DNA from 2 places in the Fulvimarina uroteuthidis genome. Region 1 is predicted to be linked to the other one. Evidence: predicted binding sites of a transcription regulator. Region 1 holds the regulator's gene; the other holds the start of a gene.

Evidence for each region. The regulator HrcA, encoded in region 1, represses chaperone genes, less so after heat shock. The targets are predictions, from matches to a motif close to GTTAGCACTCNCNNNNNGNGAGTGCTAAC.
Region 2: the regulator HrcA is predicted to act here: its motif matches at 8,675-8,703, upstream of groES (co-chaperone GroES).

The regions. Positions count from the first base shown of each region.
Region 1 is NZ_JAXLPB010000009.1:43,179-53,996, forward strand. Features, by position in the region: gene corA (magnesium/cobalt transporter CorA) at 1-579, shown strand, start outside; gene U0C82_RS18135 (alpha/beta hydrolase) at 584-1,522, shown strand; gene U0C82_RS18140 (Uma2 family endonuclease) at 1,578-2,198, opposite strand; gene metH (methionine synthase) at 2,394-6,146, shown strand; gene U0C82_RS18150 (3'(2'),5'-bisphosphate nucleotidase CysQ family protein) at 6,196-7,011, shown strand; gene hrcA (heat-inducible transcriptional repressor HrcA) at 7,130-8,233, shown strand; gene grpE (nucleotide exchange factor GrpE) at 8,410-9,102, shown strand; gene U0C82_RS18165 (MFS transporter) at 9,201-10,421, opposite strand.
Region 2 is NZ_JAXLPB010000002.1:940,357-951,174, reverse strand. Features, by position in the region: gene U0C82_RS18945 (pseudouridine synthase) at 1-270, opposite strand, end outside; gene U0C82_RS09220 (nucleoside deaminase) at 436-897, shown strand; gene U0C82_RS09215 (hypothetical protein) at 916-1,593, opposite strand; gene ileS (isoleucine--tRNA ligase) at 1,806-4,922, opposite strand; gene U0C82_RS09205 (SDR family NAD(P)-dependent oxidoreductase) at 5,204-5,938, opposite strand; gene U0C82_RS09200 (SDR family NAD(P)-dependent oxidoreductase) at 5,935-6,654, opposite strand; gene U0C82_RS09195 (bifunctional riboflavin kinase/FAD synthetase) at 6,651-7,643, opposite strand; gene U0C82_RS09190 (TIGR01459 family HAD-type hydrolase) at 7,640-8,500, opposite strand; gene groES (co-chaperone GroES) at 8,773-9,069, shown strand; gene groL (chaperonin GroEL) at 9,157-10,809, shown strand.

The DNA of each region.
Region 1 (10,818 bases):
TCCGACTATCTCGCCTATGCGCTGATCGACGCGGTGGTGGACGCCTATTTCCCGGTCGTCGATCTCCAGACCTCGCGGATCGACTGGCTCGAGGACGAGATCTTCCAGAACGTCGACGCGGTCCAGGTGCCCGAACTTCATGCCATACGCCGCGAGATGCTGTCCCTGAAGCGTTTCATCCGCCCGACCCGCGATGCGCTGAACGCCCTGATCCGGCTCGATCGGCACTGGCTGTCGGACGAAACGAAGATCTATCTGGCGGACGTCCAGGATCATTGCGACCAGCTGATCGACATGAACGACACCTATCGCGACACCGCCAGCGGATTGGTGGATCTGCACATGACGCTTTCGGCGGCCCAGACCAACGAGGTGATCAACCTTTTGACGATCATTTCCACGATCTTCATCCCGCTGGGCTTTCTCGCCGGGCTCTGGGGCATGAATTTCAATCCCGACATCTCGCCGTGGAACATGCCGCTCACCCAATCGCCCGTCGGCTATCCCGTGGCGCTCGGCTTCATGCTGACGATCGCCGTCGGACTGCTCGTCTATTTCAAGAAACGGCGCTGGATCTGAACCCATGCTGAAACCGCAAGCCAAACAGGTTCTCGACGATCTGGGCCGCAAGGCCTCCGTCCAGGTGACCCCGCGCGACGCCGCGCAGAGGCTGGAACAGGCCCGCGCGATGACCGGCGCCATGGCCGATTATTCCGGTTCCGCCCCCGACGGGATCCTCGACGAGGAGATCGAGGTCGCCGGCGCGGCGGGGCCTGTCAAAGTCAGGCTTTACAAGCCGACGATGGTCGAGCGTTCGCAACTCCTGATCTGGTATCATGGCGGCGGCGCGATGGCCGGCTCCCTCGACAGCCACGACACGGCGCTGCGGCAGCTCTGCCGCGCCTCGGGCCGGGTGATCGCATCGGTGGATTACCGCCTGGCGCCCGAGCACATTTCGCCGATGCCCCAGAACGATTGCATCGCGGCGACGAAAGACCTGATGGACCGGGTGAGCGAACTGGGCTGCGAGCTCAGCGGCATCGCGATCGGCGGCGATTCCATCGGCGGCATGTTTGCGGCCCTTGTCGCGATCGCCCTTCGCGACGCGGGCGAGGCGCTGCCCGACATGATGGTGATGCTCTATCCGAATGCGGATCTGAGGCCGGACCGGGATTTCGCCTCGCTGAAAAGCGAATCCGGCCATGTGATGACGCAGGCCTCGCTCATCTACGAGAACACCCTGTTCGTGCCCGATGAACCAGGCCGCGCCGCGCCCGACGTCTCGCCGCTGATGGCGCCGGACTTGACCGGCCTGCCGAGAACGCTGCTGGTGACGTGCGAGCACGACCCCTTGCGCGACGAAGGCGAGGCGTTCGGCGAAAGACTGGAAGAGGCCGGCATCGCCGTGCGTCGCCATCGCCTCGACGGGATGATCCACGGCATCTTCCAGATGGCCGGCTGGATCGACGAAGGAAGCGAGTTGCAGGAGATGGTCGCGGCGTTCCTGCGGGAGGCGCAATGAACGGGCGCCTTGCGAGCGGCGCGTGGATCATGTGGCCGCGCCTAGCCTTCGAAGCCTAGCCTTCGAAGCTCTCATAGTCCGCGAGCCGCATCGAAAACTCCGGCACGCGCTCCGGCGTCAGCCTGTCCCCGGCGCCGTGATCGGACACGTGGCCGTAGCCGTCCGGGCCGGGCTCGCGGAACAGGCGGAGGGTGAGGTTTTCGCCATCGACGACCCAGAGTTCGCGAATGCCGAAGGCGGCGTAGATCGCGGCCTTGCGGCCCTGGTCGTAGCGAAGGCTCGAGACGCCGATCTCGATCGCGAGACGGCAGGTCTCGCCGTTGAGCCCGGCGAGGCCGGATGCCCGATCGAACACGACGAAATCGGGTTCGAGAAACGTGTCTTCGGACAGCCGGAACGTGGTTTCGGGATTGGCCCCGTAGGCAGAGGGAAGATTGCGGATCAAGATTTCATTGAGCCACATCTTCAGGCGCTTGTGGCGAATGCCCTTGGGCGAGATGGGCACGATCTCCCCGCCGATGAGTTCGAACCGCTCGTCCTCCGAGATCAGTCCGGCCTCGACGAAGGCCTCGATCTCCGCGACCGTGAAGCGGCGTCGCGCAAGCCCCTCGGCGGCCCGCGTGGTCCCCGGCGGCGTGTCGTATCGGTCGAAGACGGCGTTCGAAAGTCCGGACATGGGCCAAGTATAATGCTTTTCGCGGGACAAGCCTAGATTATCGGGGCAGAAGCGGCCACCTTACGACGCAGAGCCGTACAGCATCGATTGTTGACATAAACATATCTTTATGTGACAGCGTAAGCGCTCCCTGAACGAGGAACGACCATGTCCGCCACCGCCGAGACCTTCGCGACCGATACGCTGTTCGGCCCCATGACCGAGGGGCGCAATCCCAAAGAGGCCGCCGCCGCCCTGCGGAAGGCGGTGTCGGAGCGCATTCTCGTTCTCGACGGCGCGATGGGAACCGAGATCCAGCTTCTGGGGCTCGGCGAGGACGATTTCCGCGGCCATCGCTTCGGCAATTGCGACTGCCATCTGCAGGGCAACAACGATCTCCTCAACCTCACCCAGCCGGCGGCGATCGAGGCGATCCATTACAGCTACGCGATGGCCGGCGCGGACATTCTGGAAACCAACACGTTTTCCTCCACGACCATCGCCCAGGCCGATTATGGCATGGAGGACCAGGTCTACGAGCTGAACCGGGACGGCGCCCGGCTGGCCCGCCGCGCCTGCCTTCGGGCGGAACAGAAGGACGGCAAGCGCCGCTTCGTCGCCGGTGCGCTCGGCCCCACCAACCGCACCGCCTCGATTTCGCCGGACGTCAACAATCCCGGCTACCGGGCCGTCACCTTCGACGATCTGCGCATCGCCTACGCGGAGCAGTTGCGCGGTCTGATCGACGGCGGCGCGGACATCATCCTCATCGAGACGATCTTCGATACGCTGAACGCCAAGGCGGCGATCTTCGCCTGCGAGGAGACCTTCGAGGCGATGGGCGTGCGGCTGCCGGTCATGCTGTCCGGCACCATCACCGACCTGTCCGGCCGCACCCTGTCCGGCCAGACGCCGACCGCGTTCTGGAACTCCGTGCGCCACGCCAAGCCGTTCACCGTCGGCCTCAACTGCGCGCTCGGCGCCGAAGCCATGCGCGACCATCTCGCCGAGATCGCGAGCGTTGCCGACACCTTCGTCTGCGCCTATCCGAATGCGGGCCTGCCCAACGAGTTCGGCGAGTACGACCAGAGCCCGGAGGCCATGGGCGCGGAAGTCGAGAAGTTCGCGAGCGACGGCCTCGTCAACATCGTCGGCGGATGCTGCGGCTCGACGCCCGATCACATCGCGGCCGTCGCCAAGGCCGTCGCGAAGTACAAGCCGCGCGCCGTCCCCGCGCGCAAGCCCATGATGCGCCTCTCCGGCCTCGAGCCGTTCACGCTCACCTCCGAGATTCCGTTCGTCAATGTGGGCGAGCGCACCAACGTGACCGGCTCGGCCCGCTTCCGCAAGCTGATCAAGGACGGCGATTACGCCGCCGCCCTCGACGTCGCGCGCCAGCAGGTCGAGAATGGCGCGCAGATCATCGACATCAACATGGACGAGGGCCTGATCGATTCCGAACAGGTGATGATCGAATATCTGAACCTCATCGCCTCCGAACCCGATATTGCGCGGGTGCCGGTCATGATCGATTCCTCGAAGTTCGAGGTGATCGAGGCCGGGCTGAAGCGCGTCCAGGGCAAGGCGCTGGTGAACTCGATCTCCATGAAGGAGGGCGAGGACGCTTTCCGCAAGCATGCGCGCCTCGTGCGCGACTACGGCGCGGCCGTCGTCGTCATGGCCTTCGACGAGAAGGGCCAGGCCGACACGAAGGAGCGCAAGGTCGAGATCTGCACGCGCGCCTATCGCATTCTCGTCGACGAGGTCGGATTCCCGCCGGAAGACATCGTCTTCGATCCCAACATCTTCGCGGTCGCGACGGGAATCGAGGAGCACGACAATTACGGCGTCGACTTCATCGAGGCGACCCGCGAGATCCGCGACACCCTTCCGCACGTCCACATTTCCGGCGGCGTGTCCAACCTGTCCTTTTCGTTCCGCGGCAACGAGCCGGTGCGCGAGGCGATGCATGCCGTGTTCCTCTATCACGCCATCCAGGCGGGCATGGACATGGGCATCGTCAATGCCGGTCAGCTCGTCGTCTACGACGCGATCGACCCGGAACTGCGCGAGGCGTGCGAGGACGTCGTCCTCAACCGCAAGCCGGCGAACGGGATCAGCCCGACCGAAAACCTTTTGGAACTCGCCGAGCGCTACAAGGGGCAGGGCGGCTCCAAGGGCAAGGAGAAGGACCTGTCCTGGCGCGAGAAGCCGGTGAAGGAGCGCCTGTCCCACGCGCTCGTCAACGGCATCACCGAATTCATCATCGAGGATACGGAAGAGGCCCGCCGCGAGGCGACACGCCCGCTCCACGTCATCGAAGGCCCGCTGATGGACGGCATGAACATCGTCGGCGACCTGTTCGGTGCCGGCAAGATGTTCCTGCCCCAGGTCGTGAAGTCGGCGCGCGTCATGAAGCAGGCCGTCGCCTATCTCAATCCGTACATGGAGGCGGAGAAGAGCGGCAAGCAGGAAGCCAAGGGCAAGATCCTGATGGCGACCGTGAAGGGCGACGTGCACGATATCGGCAAGAACATCGTCGGCGTCGTCCTGGCCTGCAACAATTACGACGTCATCGACATCGGCGTCATGGTGCCCGCGGCCAGGATCCTGCAGACCGCGCGCGACGAGAAGGTCGATATCATCGGCCTGTCCGGCCTCATCACCCCGTCCCTCGACGAGATGGTGAACGTCGCCGCCGAGATGGAGCGCCAGGGCTTCGACATTCCGCTGCTCATCGGCGGGGCGACGACCAGCCGTGTCCACACGGCGGTGAAGATCCATCCGGCCTACGAGCGCGGCCAGGCCGTGCACGTCAACGACGCGTCCCGCGCCGTCGGCGTCGTCTCGAACCTTTTGTCGAAGGAGCATCGCGTCGCGGCGATCGAGAAGGTGCGCACCGAATATGCCGAGGTCGCCGAGAAGCATCTGCGCTCCGAGCGCGACAAGAAGCGCCTGAGCCTTGCCGAGGCCCGCGCCAATCCGGTGAAGATCGACTGGGAGGCTTACGAGCCGGTGCGGCCGGCGCTCGAAGGCGTGCGCGTGTTCGAGGACTGGGACCTTGAAGACCTCGCCGCCTGCATCGACTGGACGCCGTTCTTCCAGGCGTGGGAGCTCAAGGGCCGCTATCCCGACATTCTCACGGACGAGCGTCAGGGCGAGACCGCCCGTTCGCTGTGGGACGACGCCCAGGCCATGCTGAAGCAGATCATCGACGAGAAATGGTTCAAGCCGAAGGCCGTCGTCGGTTTCTGGCCGGCCAATTCCGTCGGCGACGACATCCGTCTTTACGCCGACCACGAGCGGACCGACGAGCTGGCGACCTTCTACACGCTGCGCCAGCAGCTCACCAAGCGTGGCGACCGGCCGAACGTGGCCATGGCCGATTTCGTCGCCCCGAGGGACAGCGGCAAAAAGGACTATGTCGGCGGGTTCGTCGTGACGGCCGGCATCGAGGAGGAGGCGATCGCCAACCGCTTCGCCAAGGCCAACGACGATTACGCCGCGATCCTCGTGAAGGCGCTGGCCGACCGTTTCGCCGAAGCGTTCGCCGAACGCATGCACGAGCGCGTGCGCAAGGAGTTCTGGGGCTATGCGCCGGACGAGGCGATCTCGAACGAGGAGCTGATCGCCGAGACCTATGCCGGCATCCGGCCCGCGCCGGGCTACCCGGCCCAGCCGGACCACACCGAGAAGGAAACCCTGTTCGCGCTGCTCGACGCCGAAGCCAAGATCGGCGTGCGGCTGACCGAGAGCTTCGCCATGTGGCCGGGATCGTCGGTCTCGGGGCTGTATATCGGCCATCCGGAGAGCTATTATTTCGGCGTCGCCAAGGTCGAGCGCGATCAGGTCCTCGACTATGCCCACCGCAAGGGCATGCCGGTCGAGGAGATCGAGCGCTGGCTCGGCCCGGTCCTCAACTACGTGCCGAAGCAGGCCGCACCCGTCGCGGCGGAGGCCGCCGAATAGCGGCCTTCGAACGCACCCGTCCGTCACGAAACCGCGCGGAGACCCGCCTTTGACGCCCCCGACGACGGCGGACATCGATCCGCACGAGATCATCGCCGCCGTCCGGCTCGGCATGGCCGCGATCGTCGGCCAGAAGGCGGCGGTGCAGGTCGAGTACAAGCTGGACGATTCGCCCGTCACCGTCGCCGACAGGGCCGCCGAAAAGGCGATCACCAACCATCTCGAAGCCCGTTTCCAGGCGCCGATCATCGCCGAGGAGCGGTTCTGCGAAGGCCGCATCCCCGATGTCGGCGCGGTCTTCTTCCTGGTCGATGCGCTCGACGGCACGAAAAGCTACATCGCCGGCAAACCCGACTATACGGTGAACATCGCCGTCATCGAGAACGGCGTGCCGGTGTTCGGCTGTGTCGGCGTGCCGGAAACCGGCGCCGTCTATTACGGGGGACTCGGCCTCGAACCCGTGCTCGAACTGGGCGGCCGGACGACGAAGCTCGCCGTGCGCACGGCCGGTGCCGCGCTCGATGTGGTGGCGAGCCGCAATCATCTCAGCGGACCGACGAGGACCTATCTGGAGGGTCTCGGCGTCGCGCGCATGAAATTGGTGGGCTCGTCCCTGAAGATCTGCCTGATCGCCGAGGGCAAGGCGGACCTTTATCCGCGCTTCGGGCGGACCATGCAGTGGGACACGGCGGCGGGCGATGCGGTGCTGCGCGCTTCGGGCGGGCGCATGGTGACCCCGGCCGGCAAGCCGCTCGTCTACGGCCGGACCCATCGGCCGGGCGAAGACGTCTTCGCCAACGGCTTCTTCGTCGCGCTCGGCGATCCGGCGCTGCTGAAGCGCAAGGGCATCATCACCGGGTCCTGACGTCAGGCTTTCCGGCCGGGGCGGCCGGGCGATCTTTCGGCCGGCGGTTCGAAGCGGGCTTTAAGTCCGGCATCGGCCTGCCTATGCTAAGGCCTTCGATGCTTGTTCACCTGAGGCCATGACCGAACTGAAGCACCCGCACGGCGATCTTCCGCATCCCCATCCGCTCGATGCCCGCTCGCGGGAGATCTTCCGGCTAATCGTCGAAAGCTATCTCGATCAGGGCGAGCCGGTCGGTTCGCGCATGCTGTCCAAGCTCCTGACGACATCGCTCTCGCCGGCCTCGGTGCGCAACGTCATGAGCGACCTGGAATCGCTCGGCCTCATCTACTCCCCCCATATCAGCGCTGGCCGGATGCCGACCGAGCTCGGCCTGCGCTTCTTCGTCGACGCCTTTCTGGAAGTCGGCGATCTCGGCCATTCCGAGCGCGAGGAGATCGAGGAAAAGGTTCGCCTGGCCGGCGACGGCCGCCCGTTCGACGCGCTTCTCACCGAAGCCAGCCAGCTTCTGTCGGGGCTCTCGCGCGGCGCCGGCATCGTCCTGACCGCGACCTCGGACCTGCGCCTCAAGCATGTCGAGTTCATCCGGCTGGAGCCGACAAGGGCGCTGGCCGTGCTGGTCGGCGAGAAGGGCGAGGTCGAGAACCGGCTCTTCGATCTGCCGGCGGGGGTGACGCCGTCGCAACTGGTGGAAGCGGCCAATTTTCTCAACGCCCATGTGGCGGGACGCACCCTTGCGGAAGCGCGGTTGCGCATCGGGCAGTTGAAGACCGACACGACCGCCGCTCTCGATGTCCTGTCGCAGCAGCTCGTCGAGCAGGGACTTGCGGTGTGGTCCGGTGCGAGCGCCGGCCAGCCGTCCCGGCTCATCGTGCGGGGGCGGGCCAATCTCCTCGAAAACGTCACCGCGGCTGAGGATCTGGAACGGCTGCGTCTCCTGTTCGATGATCTGGAGACCAAGAGCGGCATGATCGAGCTTCTCGGGCTGGCCGAGAAGGGTGACGGGGTGCGCATCTTCATCGGTTCGGAGAACACGCTGTTCTCGCTTTCCGGATCCTCGCTCGTCGTCGCCCCTTACGCCAACGAGACCGCGGGCAGCGGCCCGGAGCGGGTGATCGGCGCGGTCGGCGTCATCGGCCCGACGCGGCTGAACTATCGCCGGATCGTTCCCATGGTCGACTACACCGCACGGCTCGTCTCCCGCCTCCTGTCCCGGGCCTGACCGGCGATTATGCCGATCGACCGGGGGCAGGCTTGATTTTCCGGCCGTTCAATTCGATATGCGCGAGACATGATCGCGATGAGAATCGAGAGCGTCGGGGCGATGATCCATCTTCGAAGGAGGGTCGGGGCCCGGCGCGCGAACCCACGAAGACTGACGAAGGACGAGAGCCACGCATGATGAGCGAGACCGGCAGAAGCGAATTCGCAAACGTCGAGGGCGAAGATGACGAGGCCTTTTCCTACGCCGAGTCCGAGGCGGCGGAAGAGAACGAGGCGGCAGCCGAGCGCTACGAGGCCCGCATCGTCGCGCTCGAGACCGAGAACGAGGATGTGAAGGATCGGCTTCTGCGTCTTGCGGCCGACATGGAGAACCTGCGTCGGCGCACCGAGCGCGAGGTGAGGGATGCCCGCATCTACGCCGTCACCAACTTTGCCCGCGAGGTCCTGTCCGTCGCCGACAATCTGCGCCGCGCCGTCGAGGCCGTGCCCGACGAGGCGCGTGCGGGCGGCGAGAACGGCATGACGGCCCTGATCGAGGGCGTCGAGATGACCGAGCGCAGCCTCCAGGCATCGCTCGAGAAGCACGGCGTCAGGAAGCTCGAGCCGGAAGGCCAGAAGTTCGATCCGAACTTCCACCAGGCCATGTTCGAGGTTCCGAACCCGGACGTTCCGAACAACACCGTCGTTCAGGTGGTCCAGGCAGGCTACGCCATCGGCGAGCGGGTGTTGCGCCCGGCGATGGTCGGGGTCGCCAAGGGCGGCCCGAAGGCCGGTGCCCGCAAGGCCGAGGATGGCCAGGACGATGGCGAGGACCTGCAGACCAATGCGACCAGCGGTCAGGGAAGCGAGCCCGGCAGCGCGCTCTGAGCGCGAGGCCGATCGGTGACGATCCGCGAAGGACGAGACGCCCCGCAGCCGGTCCGGTTGCGGGGCGTTGTTGTGCGGTGCGGTCGTTGACGCGTCCTTCAGACCTCGGCGGCATTCGCCCGGTCGGCTCCGCGAAGGAGATGAGCCGACAGGATGATCCCGAGGCACAGCAGCGCGAGCGCCATGAAGATCGTCGAGAAGCCGAACGCGTCGGCGAACAGCCCGACGAGCGCGGGCGCGACGAGGCCGCCGGAATAGGCGATGGCCGAGGCGATCGAGATGCCGGTCCCGTCGGCCAGTCCCTTGACGTTGCCGGCGGCCGAAAACGCGATCGGCACCACGTTCGACAGCCCGACGCCGAGAATCAGAAATCCCGCGAGCGCCGTTGTGAGCGTGTCGGCGATGATCAGAACCGACAGGCCGGCGAGGGCGACGAGCAGCGAGAGGCGCACGGTCTTCACCGCTCCCAACCGCTCGCGAATGCCGTCGCCGACGAACCGGAACAGGGCCATCGCGATCGAGAAGGCGGCAAAGCCGAAGCCGGACGCGGCGAGCGTCACGCCGAGCTCTTCGCGCAGATAGACCGCGCTCCAGTCGATGACGACGCCCTCCTGCACGAAACCCGCCAGCGCCATGATGCCGATGACGACGCTGAACAGAAGCGGTCCGCGCTGCTTGACGATCAGGGCCCGGACGGATGGTTTCGTGCCAGCCGAGCCGGTAACGGGCGCCTCCGCGCGCCGATCCGCCCACAGGTGCGGGACGACATAGGCAAGGCAGGCCGTGCAGACGAGGGCGACGATCGCCGTATGCCCGGTGGGGCCGAAGCTGACGATCAGCGTGCCGCCCACCCCCGCGCCGGCGAACGCGCCCAGCGACCAGAAGCCGTGACAGGACGACATGATGGCCCGCGAGAGCGCCCGCTCGACCGAGACCGCATTGGCGTTGATCGCGACATCCATGCCGCCGAGCCCGACGCCGAACAGGAACAGAGCGACGATGGTGAGGATGGGGTGAGGGGCCGCCGTCAGCGAGACGATGGCGAGCGCGAGAAGGGCCTGCATGGCGATCGTCACCGGTCTGGAGCCGTACCGGGCGATCGCGGCACCGACGAGAGGCATGGCGCTGACGGCGCCCAGACCGAAGATCAGCACCATGAAGCCGTAGGTCGCGGGGGTCAGTCCGAGCCTGTCGCCGATGACCGGAACCTCCGGCGTCCAGCTGCCGAGGCCGAAGCCGTTCACGAAGAATGCCAGGCTGACCGCGATTCGCGCATGTCTGAGCCTGGTGTGCGGGTCCGAGGCCTTGTCTGTTGTCACCTGCCGGTCCCCCTCGGCCGCAGGCGGGCCGGGCTGCCGACCCGTCCGCCGCGGCGTCCTTCGTTCCGCACCGCGTGCCGCGTTCGCCCAAATTGTGCAAGTGACGTTTTGACGAGGCAGGCCGGAATGCGCCCCGGACCGATGTCCTCCCCCTGTCCGATCGCCGTTCCGTCGCCGACTGCCGTGCCGCGCCGGGCGCCCGAGTGACGATCGGAAGCCCGCCCCGGCGCCCGTCCTGTCGCCGTGGCGAGACCGGTCCGCCTCTCCCATGCGGCTGCGTGCGGTTGGGGCGGTCAGCCGTCCCGCCTTCGCTGGCGCCGGATCGCCCGGATTTTCTTCGGAGCGGGCGGACACGTTTTGCAAGTGATCCCGCACTTCTGATTGTTCAAGGTTTGGT
Region 2 (10,818 bases), on a different contig from region 1:
AGGCCGGTCATGGCTGCGCATGCCGTAACTCTTGGGCTTACGCGGCGCCTCGCCCTCGCCGGCCCCGCCATGGGACTTCATGCCCCGGCTTTTCGGCGTGAAGGGCTTCGCCCCGCCGCCCTCGGTCCTTGCATCCCGGCCGCGCGGCTTTGCGCCGGACGCGGCCTTCGCCGGCTCGCTGCCGGCGCCGGGACCGCTGCGGCGGAAACCGCCTGCCGTCGGCCGGCCGCCCTTGGGACCGCCGCGCTTGTCACTGTCGTCGTCACTCATATTATCTTGTCCTGCGGGCGGTCGGCGTCTTGACGCTGGAGGGCCCATCAACGCGGGGCGCCTTTCGTCAGACGCCCGAAATCCGTTTGCGTCCATTGCTGGCGCGTTTGTGCCAAGCGCTCTATCAGGTCGCGGCACGCTTGGCGAGAGAGAGGACCCGATCCCATGACCCGGCGCTTCATGGACGAGGCTCTCGAAGAGGCCCGCGCGGCGGCCCTGCGCGGCGAAGTTCCGGTCGGCGCGGTGATCGTGAGGAACGGAGACGTGGTCGCGCGCGCCGGCAACGAGACGCGGGCGCGCAACGATCCGACGGCCCACGCGGAAATCCTCGCCATACGCCGCGCCTGTTCGGCCCTTGCCGCCGAGCGGCTGACCGGGTGCGATCTCTACGTCACGCTGGAGCCCTGCGCCATGTGCGCCGGTGCGATCTCGTTCGCGCGGCTGAGGCGGCTTTACTTCGGCGCGGCCGACGCGAAGGGCGGCGCGGTGGAAAGCGGCGGCCGGTTCTTCGCCCAGCCCACCTGTCATCATGCGCCGGAGGTCTATTCCGCGCTTTCGGAGACCGAGAGCGCGGCCCTCCTCAAGACGTTCTTCGCGGCGCGGCGCTCGTCGGACCCCGAGCCCTGATGGCGCGCGGCCGGCATCCTAGAACGGCAGGAGATCGCCGACCTTGGAGAAGAGCGATTCCGAGCCGCGCAACCGGCGCTGCTTGACCTCTTCGTCGAGCCCGGGATCGCCGACGGGGGCCGCCGCCGAGGGCCGGCGATATTCGAGCGGAGGCTCGGACAGGTAACGCCGCTGGTTCTGGTTCGCGGCGCTGTTCTGCGCGATCCGCTCCCTGACGAGCGCGGATCGGCTCCGCAGTTCGGCGGGCGAGAGCGTGATGGATTCGTCGCGGCTTCTGACCTCGGCGAAATCGTAGCCATCGCCGCGCGTGCGATCGAGATAGTCCTGGGTCACGCCGGGTTTCGGGCCCGTCATCTGCGAGACAGGAACCGCGCCATCGCCGCTATAGGCCGCCGACTGGATGCGCTGGCGGCGCTCGAACTCGGTCTCGGGACGGGCGGCCGGCTCTTGGGGAGGCGGCAGGATGCTGGTGTTCTCGGGCGTCCGCAACTCCGGGCGCTCGGTGTAGGCGATCGGCTCGGAATCGCCGCCCGATCCGAAGGAGACCACATTGTTCAGATCGTCGAACAGCATCTCGCCCTGGCTCGTGCCGGTTCCGTAGGTCGGACCGAGGCATCCCGAAAGCGCCACGACGCCGGCGAGAAGTGCGACATGGCAGGTGGGCCTGGCGAAGAGCCGGTGTGTCGTCGAAATCATCATCAATGAGCCCCCTCGGCTCCCATCCCATTGGGCGCGCATCAGGCCCCCACCGTTCCGCGCTTCGTCGTACCCGAAGGCCCTGCCACCGGAATCGGGCGACAATACGCCTTTCCCTGCGGCAGCCGACACGATCCTTAGAACTTCGTCAACCGCTGTGGCAAGGCCGCACCGCTCGCGGCCCTGCACCGTGCTGCGTCGTCAGGCCTTTTTCAGGCAGCGGGCGTCAGCCGTCCCGCTGCCTTCAGTTCGCGCAGCGCCTCGGCATCGCGCCGCGAGACGTCGGGATATTCGGGATCGGAGCCGACATCGCCGGTGATCTTCCACGAGCGGGCGCATTTGATGCCCTCCGCCCGGGCGAAGACGACGCCGACGCCCGGAGCGTCGGGCAGGCGAAACGCATCGGCCGGCCCCTCGCCGCCTTCGATGGTGAGCCCTGACGTGATCGCGACCTCGGCGAAATCGGTGGAGGCGGCGACGGCGCGGAGCCCATCGTCGAGAATGTGAACGGTCGGCCAGGCTTCGAGCGAGGAGCCGATCGTCTTTGCCCGGCGCTGTTCCTCGAGCGCGCCCATGACGACGCGGCGCACCTTGCGGATGTCGCGCCACCGGGCCGCCAGCGCATCGTCGCGCCAGGACGCGTCGACCGCGCGGAACTGTTCCAGATGGACCGACGCCGCCTGCGGATAGCGCGACAGCCACGCCTCTTCCATGGTGAAGGGCATCATCGGGGCGAGCCAGGTGACGAGCCGGTCGAAGATCTCCCGCACCACCTGCAGCGCCGCCTTGCGGCGCACCGAGGACGGGGCATCGCAATAAAGAGCATCCTTGCGGATGTCGAAGTAGAAGGCCGACAGCTCGACGACGACGAAATCGAGAAGCGTGCGGGCGATGCGCTTGAAGTCGAACGCGTCGTAGCCCTTGCGCACGACCTCGTCCAGCTCGGCGAGGCGATGGAGCATCAGGCGCTCGAGCTCCGGCATCTGCGCATGGGGCACGCTCTCGCCGGTGTCGTGGGCGAGCGTGCCGAGCATCCAGCGGACCGTGTTGCGCAGCTTGCGATAGCTGTCCACATTTGTCTGCAGAATGGTCTTGCCGAGGCGCAGATCCTCCGAATAGTCGGACGAGACGACCCACAGGCGCAGGATGTCGGCGCCGGACTGCTTGATCACCTCCTGGGGGGTGACGACGTTGCCGAGGGACTTCGACATCTTGCGCCCCTCCTCGTCCATGACGAAGCCATGGGTCAGCACCGCGTCGTAGGGCGCACGGCCGCGCGTGCCGCACGCCTCCAGCAGCGAGGAATGGAACCAGCCGCGATGCTGGTCGGAGCCTTCGAGGTAAAGGTCCGCCGGCCATTTGAGATCGGATCGCCTTTCCAGGCAGAACGCGTGGGTCGATCCGGAATCGAACCACACATCCAGAATGTCGCGCACCTGCCGCCACGTCGCACCGTCGTGCTCGTTGCCGAGGAAGCGCTCCGCGGCGCCCTCGGCGAACCAGGCATCGGCCCCCTCGGCCTCGAAGGCTTCGAGAATGCGGGCGTTGACCGCATCGTCCTTCAGGATGTTGCCGTCCTCGTCGGCGAAGATGCAGATCGGCACGCCCCATGCCCGTTGCCGGGAGAGGACCCAGTCCGGCCGATCGGCGATCATGCCGCGCAGGCGGTTCTGGCCGGACGCCGGCACGAAGCGGGTGTCCTCGATGGCCTTGAGGGCGCGGTTGCGGAGCGTGTCACTGTGTTCGCTCACGCTGTCGCCGCTGGCGCGGCTTCGCTCCGCGGGGGCGGCCTTGTCGGCCGACGCCCGTTCGGGCTTGCGACCTTCGGTCGGAGCGTCCGTCCCACCCATCCCGTACCCGCCGAGATCCTCGTCCATATGGACGAACCATTGCGGCGTGTTGCGATAGATGATCGGCTTCTTGGAGCGCCAGGAATGGGGATAGGAATGCTTCAGCCGACCGCGCGCCAGAAGATGGTTGCGCTCGATCAGCGCCGCGATCACACGGCTGTTGGCATCGCCCTTCTTGCCCTTGTCGTCGATGACGCGGGCAGGCCCCTCCGGGGCGTCGGGTCCGAAGCCCGGCGCTTCCTTTGTATAAAAGCCGGCATCGTCCACCGGGAACGGGATCGTCGCGTCGATGCCGCGCGCTTCGAGCGCCCGCCGACCGTCGATGAACGCCTCGAAATCCTCGCGCCCGTGGCTGGGCGCGGTGTGGACGAAGCCCGTACCCGCATCCTCCGTCACATGCGCGCCGTACAGCAGGGGGACGGGAAACGCGTAGCCACCGGCGAGCCCCTTCAAGGGATGATCGCAGAGAAGGTCTTCGAGATCGGACGGGGCCACGTCCGCCACCCGCTGCCAGCCGCCTTCCGGCACGCGGCCCTTGGCGAAGACATCGGCGGCCAGCGCATCGGCCAGAAGATAGCGCTCTCCATGCATGGCCCAGCGCGGGTTCTCCGCGTCGTCCGGGGCCGTGACTTCATAAAGTCCGTAAGCGACACGGTCCGAATAGGTGATCGCCCGGTTGCCCGGGATGGTCCAGGGCGTCGTGGTCCAGATGACGATAAACGCTTTGCTATCAGCAACCCTATCGTAAAGCTCCCCTTTGCTAGAAGGGAACCGATTTCCCTGAACCGGAAACTTCACCCAGACCGTGTCGGATTCGTAATCCTGATATTCGACCTCGGCTTCCGCCAGCGCCGTCTTCTCCACCACCGACCACATGATGGGCTTGGAGCCGCGATAGAGCTGGTCCGACATGGCGAACTTCAAAAGTTCGCCCGCGATCACCGCTTCGGACGAGAAGCGCATGGTGAGGTACGGATCCTTGAAATCGCCCTCGACGCCGAGACGGCGGAACTCCTCGGTCTGGACGCCCACCCAGTGCGCGGCGAAATCCCGGCACTCCTGGCGGAATTCGTTGGTCGGCACCTCGTCCTTGTTCTTGCCCTTCGCCCGGTACTGCTCCTCGATCTTCCATTCGATCGGCAGGCCGTGGCAATCCCAGCCCGGCACGTAGTTGGCGTCGTATCCGCGCATCTGGAACGAGCGGGTGATGACGTCCTTCAGCACCTTGTTCAGCGCGTGGCCGATATGGAGATTGCCGTTGGCATAGGGCGGGCCGTCGTGCAGCACGTATCGGGGACGGCCCTCGCCGGCCTTTCGCAACTGGCCGTAAAGGTCCATCGCGTCCCATCGGGCGATCCATTCCGGCTCGACCTTGGGAAGCCCGGCGCGCATCGGAAACTCCGTCTGCGGCAGGAACAGGGTCTTGGAATAATCGACGGTCTCCGGCGTGGTCTCGCCCGGCGTTTTCGTCTCGCTCATCGGTCTCGTCTGTCCAGAATGGCGGCCACGTCATCGGCGAAAGCGGATCGCGGCGCGTTGGAAAATTCGGTGTCGCGTCCGCTCGAAATGGCGGATACGCAGGCGCGTGATGCGTCGTCCCGGTCCCTCGTCGCTCGATGGTGAACGGCGGTCAGAGGGCCGGGCGGCTAATTCGTATGACCCGAAGGGAGAAGCGCGCCTTTAACATGCGCCGTCTTTAGCAAGCGTTGACCGGATTGGGAAGAACGTCGCGCGCCCGCGCCCACGCCCCTCGTTTCGCCCTACCAGACGTCGCGGTCGAGCTTGTCGTAGATCAGCCTGCGCATGGTGCGGGCCGCAAGAGCCGGCGCCAGGCGCCCGAACAGCCAGCCCGCCCGGTTCGCCGGACCCGGCACGCTCAAGGCGCGCCCCGCGCGGGCGGCCTTCAGGATCGCTCGCGCGGCGTCCGCCGCATCCATGCGCCTGTCGTCGCGGGCGCCGGGCGGCGCGTGCCGCTCGGCCTGTGCGGTCTTCATCGGCCCCGGACAGGCGAGCGTCACCGAATGGCCGCGCCGTCTCATGGGCCGGGCAATGCTCCGCGCATAGACGGCAAGCGCCGATTTGGAGGCGGCGTAGCTTGCCGCGCCCGGATAGCCGACGAAGTGCGACAGCGAGGACACGAAGACGAGCCGCGCCCGCGGAGCCAGCCCGCCTGCGCGCACCAGCCCGTGGGCAAGCACGATCGGCGCTTGCGCGTTCACCGCCAGAACCGTGCGGTGGGCCTCCACCGGAATCTGCTCGAACCGTCCCGTCGCCGAGACGCCGGCATTGAGGACCACGAGATCGTAGGGCCCGCGCGAAAGCGCGACGTCCAGCGCGCGATCGACCTCGCGCGGCACCGACAGGTCGGCGCGGAGCGTCACGTGGGGGCCTTCGCTGCGATCGAGGCCGACGATCTCGAAACCGTCGCGGACGAGTTCGCGCGCCATCGCCTCGCCGAGACCTGCCGCAGCACCGGTGATCAGGGCACGCTTCATCGGCGCATTCCGGAGCCGATGAGATGGGCGAGCGTCGCCGCGGACCCGAGGACCGCGCGCGAACGTCCGGCCTCGACCGCGCGCTCCACCATTGCGGCCATGCGCTCGGGGCTCGCGAAGAAGCGGCGAAGGCCCTTCGGATCGAAGCCGGCCTTTTCGTGCATGCCGGTCGCGATCGGCCCCGGATGGATCATCGACACGGCGACGCGGCCGCGCCATTCCTCCCCGAGCGCCCGGGCGAGCGCGTCGAGCCCGCCCTTGGACGCGGCATAGGCGGCAAGGTTCGCCGAGCCGGTGCGCGCGACCGAGCCGATCAGCACGAGGCGGCCCGAAGCGGACTGGAGACGGGCAAACAGCGCATGCGACAGGAGGAGCGGCGCTTCGAGATTGACCGCGAGCGTCCGGCGGACGGACGCCGTATCCTCGTCGAACGGGTCGCCGTAGGTTCCGGTCCCGGCATTGAGGAAGGCGAGATTCAACCGATCGATCCCCGCCTCCGCAAGCCTCGTCTCGATCGCCTGGCTCGCCGCATGCGGATCGGCCTGGTCGGCGGCGACATAGATCGCGCCCTCGGGCAGAGGCCCTGGAAACCGGTCGCGGCGGCCGGCGAGGATCAGGCGGTAACGCCCCTCCAGCCGCCGGGCGAGGCAGAGGCCGAGGCCGGAGGTCGACCCGGTGACCAGCGCCACGGGACGCCGCGCGGGGCCGTCGCTCAAAAGACGAGCGCCCGGTCGAGCGGCGAGAGCGGCGACAGGTCCGCGAGCATCGCGCGGGCCTCCGCCGCATCCTTGTCCATCTGGACGACGAGCGCCTCGGCGCTGTCGAACTTCACCTCGCCCCGCAGCCGCGAGACCACGGCGACCTCGACGGTCTCGCCGTAGAGATCGCCGGCAAAGTCGAACAGGAAGGTTTCGAACAGCGCCGCCCCGTCGTCGAAGGTGGGGCGCCGGCCATAGCTCGCCACGCCGTCATGCAGCGTTCCGTCGGCGCGCCGGAAGCGGACGGCGTAGATGCCGTGGGCGAGAAGTTCGTCCTCGAGAACCAGATTGGCCGTCGGATAGCCGAGGGTGCGCCCGAGCTTCTTGCCGTGGACGACCTGGCCGCGGATCGTGAAGCGATAGCCGAGAAGCCCCGCGGCCGCCTCGACGGCCCCGCTCCGGAGCGCCGTGCGGATGCGACTCGACGAGATGACGGTGCCGCCCTCATCGTCGAATTCGGGAACCAGCGTCGCGCCGAAGCCGAACCGCGCGCCCGCCGCGACGAGGCTGGCGGGGGTGCCGGAGCGCCGTGCGCCGTAGTGGAAATCGAACCCGGCCACGACATGCGCCGCCCCGAGGGCGCCGGCGAGGATATCGGTCTCGAACGCTTCCGGCGCGATGCCGGCGAAGGCGCGGGTGAAGTTCTGTTCGATCACCGCGTCGAAGCCGAGAAGCCCGAGCAGCCGGGCCTTCATCGGTGCCGGCGTGATGCGCGCAACGGGCGCGTCGGGGCTGAAAACCGTGCGCGGATGCGGCTCGAAGGTAAGGCACAGAAGCGGGCGGGCGTCGGCGCGCGCAATGTCGTGCGCCTTGCCCAGGACCGCCTGATGGCCGCGATGCAGCCCGTCGAAATTGCCGATCGCGACGACGCCGCCCCGCAATGCTTCGGGGCAGTCCGCGACCGCTCCGAGGCGGCGGATCGCCTTGTGCTGCGCGGTCTCGCTCACTTCAGGGCCGGCATGAAGTAGCGCGCGGCAAGACCGTTCTGGTCCAGAAGCCGCGTCACGCTCTCGGCGCTCGGATCGCCCGCGTTCAGTTCGTCGCCGTGGATGCCGCGGGTGATGAAGAGCGCGTCGACGCCGAACGCATTGGCGCCGCGAATATCCGTGGGCATTCCGTCGCCGATCGCCAGGATCCCGGCGTCGGCATCCTCGCCCAACCCCATCGTCTCGCGCGCCAGCTCGTAGATCGGGCGGTGCGGCTTGCCCGCGAACGCGACCTTGCCGCCGAGGCTTCCATATTCGCGGGCGATCGAACCGGCGCAATAGATCAGCCGCTCGCCGCGGTGGACGACGATGTCGGGATTGGCGCAGATCATCGTCAGTTCGCGCTCGCGCAGATCCCGCAACAGGTCGCGATAGTCGTCGGGCGTCTCGTTCTCGTCGTCGAAGAGGCCTGTCGCGACGATCCGCGACGCCTCTTCCAGCGGAACGAGGTCCACGCCGAGATCCTTGAAGACATCGAGATCGCGCTTTGGCCCGAGATGGAAGATCGCGCCTTCGCCCTTTTGGATGAGGTCGCGGGTCGCATCGCCCGAGGTGACGACATGATCATAGGCGTTGCGGTCGAAGCCCATGGCGTCGAGCTGGTCGATCACGCCATCGTGCGGGCGGGGCGAGTTGGTGAGGAGAACAACCTTGACGCCGTCGTGCCGGGCCGAGGTCAGAGCATCCTCGGCGGAGGCGAACTTCGAGACGCCGTTGTGAACCACGCCCCACACGTCGCAGACGATCGCGTCGTAGTCGCGCGCGATCTCCTTGAGGGCGTCGATCCTTCGCACGGGGTGGGCGCTCGCCTCGGCCATTCGGTCTCCAGTTCGTCAAAAGCTCAAGACTTGGCGTTAGGGGCAAGACGGGAGCGCGGTCAAGACTGGGACCTTGCGTTGCGGCCGGACCGCCTCCACATCCGGGCCAGGCCGCGACATTTTTTGCAAGTCCCCGCTTGACGCGCCCGCGCCCCATCGCCTATCTCCGGCCCTGTTAGCACTCTCCCTCGGAGAGTGCCAAGACCATTCATTCGCCGGATGCCTATACCTCTCGAAGGGTCCGGCAGTCGCACAACAAGGGTTCCAAGAACATGGCAGATGCGAATTTCCGTCCGCTCCACGACCGCGTGCTCGTTCGCCGCGTCGAGTCCGAAGCGAAGACGAAGGGCGGGATCATCATTCCCGACACCGCAAAGGAAAAGCCGCAGGAAGGCGAGATCGTCGCCATCGGCACCGGTGCGCGCGACGATTCCGGCAAGGTCATCCCGCTCGACGTCAAGGCAGGCGACCGCGTCCTGTTCGGCAAGTGGTCGGGCACCGAGGTGAAGCTCGGCGGCGAGGACCTGCTGATCATGAAAGAGTCCGACATCATGGGCGTCGTCGGCTAACCCGGCCGCACCGGACCCCAACGCACTCTTTTTCATTCGAAATCAACAAGGCGTGGCCTTTGACGGCGCGCTGAGGAGAAAGCCAACATGGCAGCTAAAGAAGTTAAATTCGGCCGCGACGCTCGTGAACGCATGCTGCGCGGCGTCGACATTCTCGCCGACGCGGTGAAGGTCACGCTCGGTCCCAAGGGCCGCAACGTCGTGATCGACAAGTCCTTCGGCGCACCGCGCATCACCAAGGACGGCGTCTCGGTCGCCAAGGAAATCGAGCTCGAGGACAAGTTCGAGAACATGGGCGCCCAGATGGTGCGCGAAGTGGCCTCGAAGACCAACGACAAGGCCGGCGACGGCACCACCACCGCGACGGTTCTCGCCCAGGCGATCGTTCGCGAGGGTGCCAAGGCCGTTGCCGCCGGCATGAACCCGATGGACGTCAAGCGCGGCATCGACCAGGCCGTTGCCAAGGTCGTCGAAGCCCTCGGCTCGGCTGCCCGCTCGATCGACACTTCGGACGAAGTCGCCCAGGTCGGCACCATCTCGGCGAACGGCGAGAAGGAAATCGGCGAGATGATCGCCTCGGCCATGCAGAAGGTCGGCAATGAGGGTGTCATCACCGTCGAGGAAGCCAAGACCGCCGAGACCGAGCTCGAAGTCGTCGAAGGCATGCAGTTCGACCGCGGCTACCTGTCGCCCTACTTCGTGACCAATGCCGAGAAGATGGTCGCCGAGCTCGAGGACGCCTACATTCTCCTGCACGAGAAGAAGCTCTCGAACCTTCAGGCGCTGCTTCCGGTTCTGGAATCGGTCGTCCAGTCGTCCAAGCCCCTCATCATCATCGCGGAAGACGTCGAGGGCGAGGCGCTCGCAACGCTCGTCGTCAACAAGCTGCGCGGCGGCCTGAAGATCGCGGCCGTCAAGGCACCCGGCTTCGGCGATCGCCGCAAGGCCATGCTCGAGGACATCGCGATCCTCACCGGCGGCACGGTCGTCTCGGAAGATGTCGGCATCAAGCTCGAGAATGTCACGCTCGACATGCTCGGCCGCGCCAAGAAGGTCCAGATCACCAAGGAAAACACGACCATCGTCGATGGTGCCGGTGAATCCGAGCAGATCAAGGCCCGCGTCGGCCAGATCAAGGCCCAGATCGAAGAGACCACGTCGGACTACGATCGCGAGAAGCTGCAGGAGCGTCTCGCCAAGCTTGCAGGCGGCGTCGCCGTCATCCGCGTCGGCGGTGCGACCGAAGTCGAAGTGAAGGAAAAGAAGGACCGCGTCGACGACGCCCTCAACGCGACCCGTGCGGCCGTGGAAGAAGGCATCGTGGCCGGTGGTGGCGTCGCGCTTCTGCGTGCCTCCAACGCCGTCGACATCAAGGGCCTCAACTCCGATCAGGACGCCGGCATCAACATCGTGCGCAAGGCGCTTCAGGCGCCGCTGCGCCAGATCGTCCAGAACGCCGGTGCGGAAGGCTCGATCATCGTCGGCAAGATCCTCGAGAACGAGTCCATCACCTTCGGCTACAATGCCGCCACGGGTGAATATGGCGACATGATCCAGATGGGCATCGTCGATCCGGTCAAGGTCGTTCGCTCGGCCCTGCAGGACGCGGCATCGGTTGCCGGCCTTCTCGTCACCACCGAGGCGATGATCTCGGAAGCGCCGAAGAAGGACAATGGCGGCGGCGGCATGCCCGCCGGCGGCATGGGTGGAATGGGCGGCATGGGCGGCATGGACTTCTAAGAAAGTCCA